DNA from 3 places in the Paenibacillus motobuensis genome. Region 2 is predicted to be linked to each of the others. Evidence: predicted binding sites of a transcription regulator. Region 2 holds the regulator's gene; each other region holds the start of a gene.
What was found. Region 2 encodes Rex, which represses fermentation and respiration genes when NADH is low (regulators of the CRP and FNR family bind a similar motif). Its sites were predicted from a motif close to TTGTGAAATATTTCACAA; they were not measured.
Positions count from the first base shown of each region.

Region 1: a site for Rex is predicted at 1,212-1,229, ahead of nirB (nitrite reductase large subunit NirB). Genes of this name have one in related genera too.
Region 3: a site for Rex is predicted at 1,674-1,691, ahead of ABD014_RS17705 (formate/nitrite transporter family protein). Genes of this name have one in related genera too.

Region 1 is NZ_BAAACX010000015.1:264,996-267,271, reverse strand. It holds gene phnE (phosphonate ABC transporter, permease protein PhnE) at 1-751, shown strand, start outside; gene nirB (nitrite reductase large subunit NirB) at 1,249-2,276, shown strand, end outside.
Region 2 is NZ_BAAACX010000016.1:202,474-204,749, reverse strand. It holds gene ABD014_RS18890 (amidohydrolase) at 1-1,176, opposite strand, end outside; gene ABD014_RS18885 (redox-sensing transcriptional repressor Rex) at 1,166-1,816, opposite strand; gene dinG (ATP-dependent DNA helicase DinG) at 1,850-2,276, opposite strand, start outside.
Region 3 is NZ_BAAACX010000015.1:398,255-400,530, reverse strand. It holds gene ABD014_RS17710 (molybdopterin-containing oxidoreductase family protein) at 1-459, opposite strand, end outside; gene ABD014_RS17705 (formate/nitrite transporter family protein) at 676-1,497, opposite strand; gene ABD014_RS17700 (hypothetical protein) at 1,776-2,276, opposite strand, start outside.

The sequences.
Region 1 (2,276 bases), on a different contig from region 2:
TCTGCTGATTTATATCGCGCTCATTCTCGTCTATGTCTGGGCTTTTGCCGGCATCCCTTATTCCGGTATCAAGGAGACTGCCGGACAGGTGAGCAAGTCGATCCTGGCTGGACTATTCGCACCGGATTGGGGCTATGTCTACTTGCCGGATGGAGAGGATCTGCTGCGAGGTCTATTGGACACGCTGGCGATCTCTATTCTTGGCACTTTCATATCAACGATCATCTGTATCCCGTTCGCCTTCTGGTCGGCGGTTAATATGAGCCGTGGCAAGGTTATATCTGGTTCAGGTAAGATATTCCTCAGCTTGATCCGTACTTTTCCGGAAGTGGTTATGGCGATCCTGTTCATCAAAGCGGTGGGCCCTGGATCATTCGCGGGAGTTCTGGCGTTAGGCCTGCATTCCGTAGGGATGCTTGGTAAATTGTTCGCCGATGAAGTTGAGAATATCGACAACGGCCCGCTGGAGGCGCTTATGGCAGTGGGAGCAAGCCGTTTGCAAATTCTATGGTTCGCGGTCATCCCGCAGGTCCTGCCTGGATTTCTATCCTATACGCTGTACCGCTTCGAGCTTAATCTTCGCTCCGCAACGATTCTTGGCATTATTGGCGCCGGAGGCATCGGCACACCATTGATCTTTGCCCTGAGCACGCGGAACTGGGATCGTGTAGGCATCATCCTGCTAGGTATTATCGTCATGATTACAACCATCGACCTGATCTCTGGAACGATCCGTAAGAAGCTGGTCTGATAGAAGTTATTCAAAAAGTCCGCTTTTGATAAGAAAACCGGATCGGCCAATTCAAGGTTGAGCGACCGCGATTCAAAAGTAGGTTTTCTTGCGATATAGAATTTCATCAGCTTGGCTGATAACTTATAAATTCTATATTTAACACGAAGTAAATCAAGTAGCTATTCGACATCGAATCTTGAATTCAGCCGGGCCCTCCGGTGCTCACGTACCAACTACGTACGTTGCGCTCCTCGCGCCCTAGCTTCATCCCACCTTCCCGGTGCTGAACACCAGCCTTTTTGAACACGCACTAATGATTTTGTTAAGAATAAATTTTAGGATAATAACGCTATCAGTCTTACTCCTTAACACAAGGGTAAGGCTGTTTGGCTATTGATAATATTAGAAAAAAATCCATAGAAAAAGTGACCACAATCACTCTTCACTATTCGAATAATAGGTAACATAATCTAAAAGTATGTGATTACATTCACAAGGATATTGGAGGAGTACGGATGAAAAGTCATTTGGTGATGATCGGGAATGGTATGGCAGGTGCGCGCTGCATTGAGGAAATTATAAAGAGAAATCCTGATTTGTATGACATCACTATGATTGGGAATGAGCCTTACCCTAACTACAATAGGATCGCGCTCTCCAACGTACTGCAAGGCAAGACAACCTTTAATGAAATAAACATTAATGACTGGGATTGGTACGAAGCAAATCAAATTCGTCTGATCTCTAACGAGCATGTTACGCAAATTCGCCGTGAAGAACAACAGGTTATAACAGATAAAGGAACGACTGTTTCGTACGACAAGCTCATTATTGCCACCGGTTCAAGCGCCTTTATTCTACCTGTTCCAGGCCATGACTTGGAAGGCGTTGTCGGTTTCCGAACTATAGATGATACGCAGGCAATGATGGATGCTGCGAGACAGTATAAAAAAGCCGTCGTCATTGGCGGAGGCCTGCTTGGATTAGAAGCTGCTCGCGGATTGCTGGATCGAGGCATGGAGGTTCATGTGGTTCATCTACTGGCTGATCTGATGGAAGTTCAGCTTGATCATGCGGCGGCAGCCTTATTGAAGCGCGATCTTGAGAAGCAAGGCATGAAGTTCCTGATGGAGAAAAAGACGACAGAGATTTATGGCGATGGGCGTGTGCAAGGCATACGATTCGAAGACGGAACAAGTGTTGAATGCGACCTTGTCGTAATGGCTGTAGGAATACGTCCGAATGCGGCAATTGCAAGAGATTCTGGCCTGGAAGTAAATCGCGCTATTTGTGTTAACGATGTTCTGCAGACTTCAGATCCAGCTATTTATGCGGTAGGAGAATGCGCTGAGCATCGAGGGATTGCCTACGGTTTAGTTGCCCCCTTGTATGAGCAAGCTATTGTGCTGGCTGACTATTTGACCGGTAATCCTACACCAGGCTATCAAGGAAGTATCTTGTCTACACAGCTGAAGGTTGCAGGCTGCGACCTGTTCTCTGGAGGCGAGATCCACCCATGTGAAAATACGAAGGCGATCGTCGT
Region 2 (2,276 bases):
CTTAGGGCCTGCTGAATAGACGATATGAGAGATATAATCAGTCCGCGGCAAGAAGTGAGCTTGGTCAGTGTTTACGGCGATCATGTCGGCCTTCATTCCAGCTGCCAATTTGCCCGTATTGTTCAAGTAGAGCGATTTCGCCCCATACTCTGTTCCCATACGAAGGGCTTCAAGGGCAGGTACGGCCGTTGGATCGCCGGACACCCCTTTATGGATCAGAGCGGCCAGCCTGATCTCCTCGAACATGTCGAGATTATTGTTGCTCGCTGGGCCATCTGTACCTAGCGACACCGTAACGCCTGCTTTCAGCAGCTCCGGTACCCGCGCTACCCCGCTAGCCAGCTTGAGGTTACTGCCCGGGTTATGAGAGATTGCCACCTTATGGGCGGCAAGAATCTCAATCTCTTCATCGGTCAGATGCACCGCATGAGCTACCAAAGATGGACGAGTAAAGAAGCCCAGATTAAGCAGATGTTGAACAGGACGAACGCCATACTGGTCAACATTTTGCTGGACCTCCGCTTTTGTCTCGGACATATGTGTGTGTAATGGCAAATTAAGATCATGCGCTGCCTGCACAAACTTCTCAATATAGTCCGGCGGGCATGTGTACGGAGCATGCGGCGACATCATTGTTGTAATCCGTCCTTCAGCCTTGCCGTGCCAATCACGAGCAATGCGGATCGCTTCGGCCAGCTTCTGATCCTGTAGTTCAGGTGGACAGAGGCCGATCACACCGCGTGTTAGAACACCTCGGATGCCCGATTCCTCAACAACCTTACCCACTTGATCCATATGATCATACATATCTAGGAAGGTCGTAGTTCCACCTTTGACCATTTCCAGGACAGATAAAGAAGCACCCCAATATACATCCTCAGGAGTAAATTTTGCCTCCATCGGCCACATCTTCTGCTCCAGCCATTCCTGCAGGACCATATCGTCTCCATAACCACGCAGCAATGACATCGCCGTATGCCCGTGTGAATTGACGAGGCCCGGCATGAAGAGCAGGCCTTTGCCATCATATGTCTCCGCACCTTCTACGCCCTCTGGGCGCTCCTCGCCGATATAAGAGATCGTATCTCCTTCGATCAGCATATAACCATGGACGATCGGATTTTTCCCGTCCAGTACTGCGAATGTACCATTCTTAATCAACCATTTACGACTCATCTTCCGGTAATTCCTTTCCGCTCTGCAAATAATAAGCAAGACTAATAAGGTCTGTTGTGAAATCTGCCGCATGGATACGCACGTCAGAAGGAACCTTGATGATTGTAGGCGCAAAGTTCAGAATCGCCCCTATACCTGCGGCAACGAGCTGGTCGGCAACGCGCTGCGCCTCCACATCAGGTACCGTAATAATCCCGATCTGAATATGCTTATCTCTTACAGTCTGTTCCAACTCCTCGATCGGCTGAATCGTAATGTCTTTGATCTTCTTGCCGATCTTGTCCGGGTTGGCGTCAAAGACTGCGATAATCCGCATATTATCCTTCACATAAGTATTGTAATTGGACAAGGCTTGCCCCAAATTACCGGCTCCGACAAGAGCTACATTAATCTGCTGGTCTAAATTTAGAATTTGCCGTATTTTCTCGATCAAGTATGAGACGTCATACCCGATCCCCTTCCGACCAAAATCGCCGAAATAAGCGAGATCTTTGCGGATTTGAGCTGGATTTAGATCCAGCTTCTGTCCGAGCTCCTGGGAAGAAACCGTCAAGACCTCGCGATGGCTTAATTCATTAAGAAACCGCAAGTATACAGGCAATCTGCGCACAACCGCATCTGAAATTTTTTCTGATTTCATATATTTTCCCCCTACAGGTGCATTTCGAAGAAATTACGACTCTTCGTCATCGTTTAACCATTCTGAGATCCGAGGAACCATCTGCGTAAGTGTCATATGTTCCATCTTCGGTCCCGGTAATGAATATAAAAAGTATTTGCCATAATAAGATTCCAAGATGCGAGTATCGTATACAACGACAATTCCTCGATCCGCGGAAGAACGAACTAGACGCCCAAACCCTTGCTTGAAGCGAATGACCGCCTGAGGTACCGACAGCTTCATGAAGGGGTTCTTCTTCTCTCTCTGAAGTCTTTCACTCTTAGCCTCAACCAGCGGGTGATTCGGCGGCTGGAACGGCAGGCGGACAATCGCCAGGCTCGTCAATGCTTCGCCAGGAATATCTACGCCTTCCCAGAAGCTGCTTGTCCCGAGCAGTACCGATGCTTGCTGCCCTTGAAAACGACGGGTCAGCTTCGTT
Region 3 (2,276 bases), on a different contig from region 2:
ATATTTCCAGCCGGTGTTACCGGCGGAATTGCATATTCCCTGCTGAAGCTGAGAGGAGCCGAGCCGATGGAAGAACCGGCGGTCCATTCCGTCCACGCTGAGCATCCCCATATTTCCATAGAAGCTGTAAGGCAGGATCGACTCTGAACCATATGCCTTAATCAATCCTTGATACCGCTCTGCAATCTCTGCGATAGCCTCATCCCAGGTAATCCGTTCAAACTTGCCTTCTCCCTTAGCACCAACACGGCGGAGAGGATAAAGCACCCGCTCCGGATGATAGACCCGTTCTGTCATATTTCTTACTTTATTACAAATCGCCCCCTGGGTGATTGGATGGTCCGGGTTGCCGGCCACCTTGACGATTCGTCCATTCTCTTTGTGCAGCAGCAAACCGCAGGTGTCTGGGCAATCTAGCGGACATACTGCAGGAAATACTCCATTCTCCTCATGAACCATCTCTCATCCCTCCTAATTAGGTAATTGTATTTGATAACAGGCATGAATGTCTATAGATAGCATAACGCCCAGATTCACCGATAACATGATGTATAGTTCCTGCAAAATATGAACCTGGAAAAATACAAATGACCCGCGCATGAGGTCCTTTCTGATTAGGAACCTGACATACACGAGTCACTTGCGTTGAACTATATATAATTCAATGAATGGGAGTTAAGCCTTCGCGTCGGCCTTGGTAGTCACCGAATCGACTGCTGTCTCCTCCTTGGCATCTTTCAAGTAAACAGCCCAATATGCTCCGGCAACGAACAATGCGCCACCCATCAAGTTACCGAGCCAAACCGGAATAAAGTTCATGAAGTATTCTCCCCAGGAGAAGTAACCTTCAAATATAGCTGCTGGAATCAGAAACATATTGGCTACAACGTGCTGGAATCCGATCGCTACAAAGGCCATGGTCGGGAACCAAATCCCGAGTATTTTACCGCTGAAGTTGTCTGCGCCATAGGCCAGCCACACCGCAAGAGCTACCAGCCAGTTACAGCCAATGCCGGACACGAACGCCTGCAGAAAGCTATCGTCCAGCTTATGTCCTGCCATATCAACCAGCTTGTCAAGGTAAACTCCGCTTGAGGTTAGACCAACAACATGTCCAAAGAAGTAAGCAACAAACAAAGCCCCGACAAAGTTGGAGATCGTAATCAGGATCAAATTCTTGAACATTTCGCCCGTCGTGATCCTCTTCCTGAACCGCGCCAGGGATACAGCCATCATATTCCCGGTCAACAGTTCGCCCCCCGCCAGCAGCACTAGAATAAGGCCCACCGGGAACACCGCAGCACCAATGAAAGTCGCAATACTTCCCCACTCTTTAGGCGCTCCAGCAATTACGCGGATATCGAGCAGGAATCCAAGAGCAATGAACGCCCCGCCCAAAAAACCGAGAATAAACACAGTCAAGAGTGGATTATGCGCCTTCTTCACCCCGGTTTCCACCGTTGCTTGAGCAATCTGATCCGGTTTGTAATACGCCATGGAATTTCTCTCCCTTGAATATTTTTATAGAGGTTGTTCAAAAACCTAACTTTTTGAACACCCACTTATTATAGAAACTTAGCTTAATATCATTAAGCCAACCAAGTCTCGCCAAGACTAGCTAACAGCGTGATTTTCATTTCGACTTTCATTGTATCGTGGGACATCCTTTGGTTATGTGATTTTTGTCACAAACTATGTGATAGAACTTTTTTGCCTTACAAAAAAAGATCCCATCCTCCGCTTGGAAGTGGAAAATGAGATCTTGTTCCTTATTTTTACTGGCTGTATGCCGATCGGATCTCCTGATATCTCTTCTGTCGATCCTGCTTGCTTAGCTTAGGACAAGTATAACAATATCCATCCCCGGTGAGATAAGCCAGACAGCAAGTCGGCTTCATACGCGTCTGCTCCCCGGGCTGATACGGATCATCCAACCAGATTTCCTTCACATCAAAAGGATTGCGCTTCAAGTCAAAGCAACTGCAATCGATATGCTTCGTAAGAGTTCCATAGGCTTCTAGCAATTGCTCCCGATGCTGTTCTTCATCAAATGAACCGCTCAATAGATTCACGTAATATTCGGCCCCTAATGGAATTTGCCCCCAGAGTTGGGGTAGAGGGAGACCCGTAACCGTAGAGATTGCCGACATAATTGGCTGCAATGAGCGATAGAATTGCTCCATTGATTTCTGCTGCCACTCGGTACGCTCACCTGTAGGCCAAGCCAACTCTGTCGCTGATTTGAGCACAAATAAAAGTTGTGGATACCCGTTCCC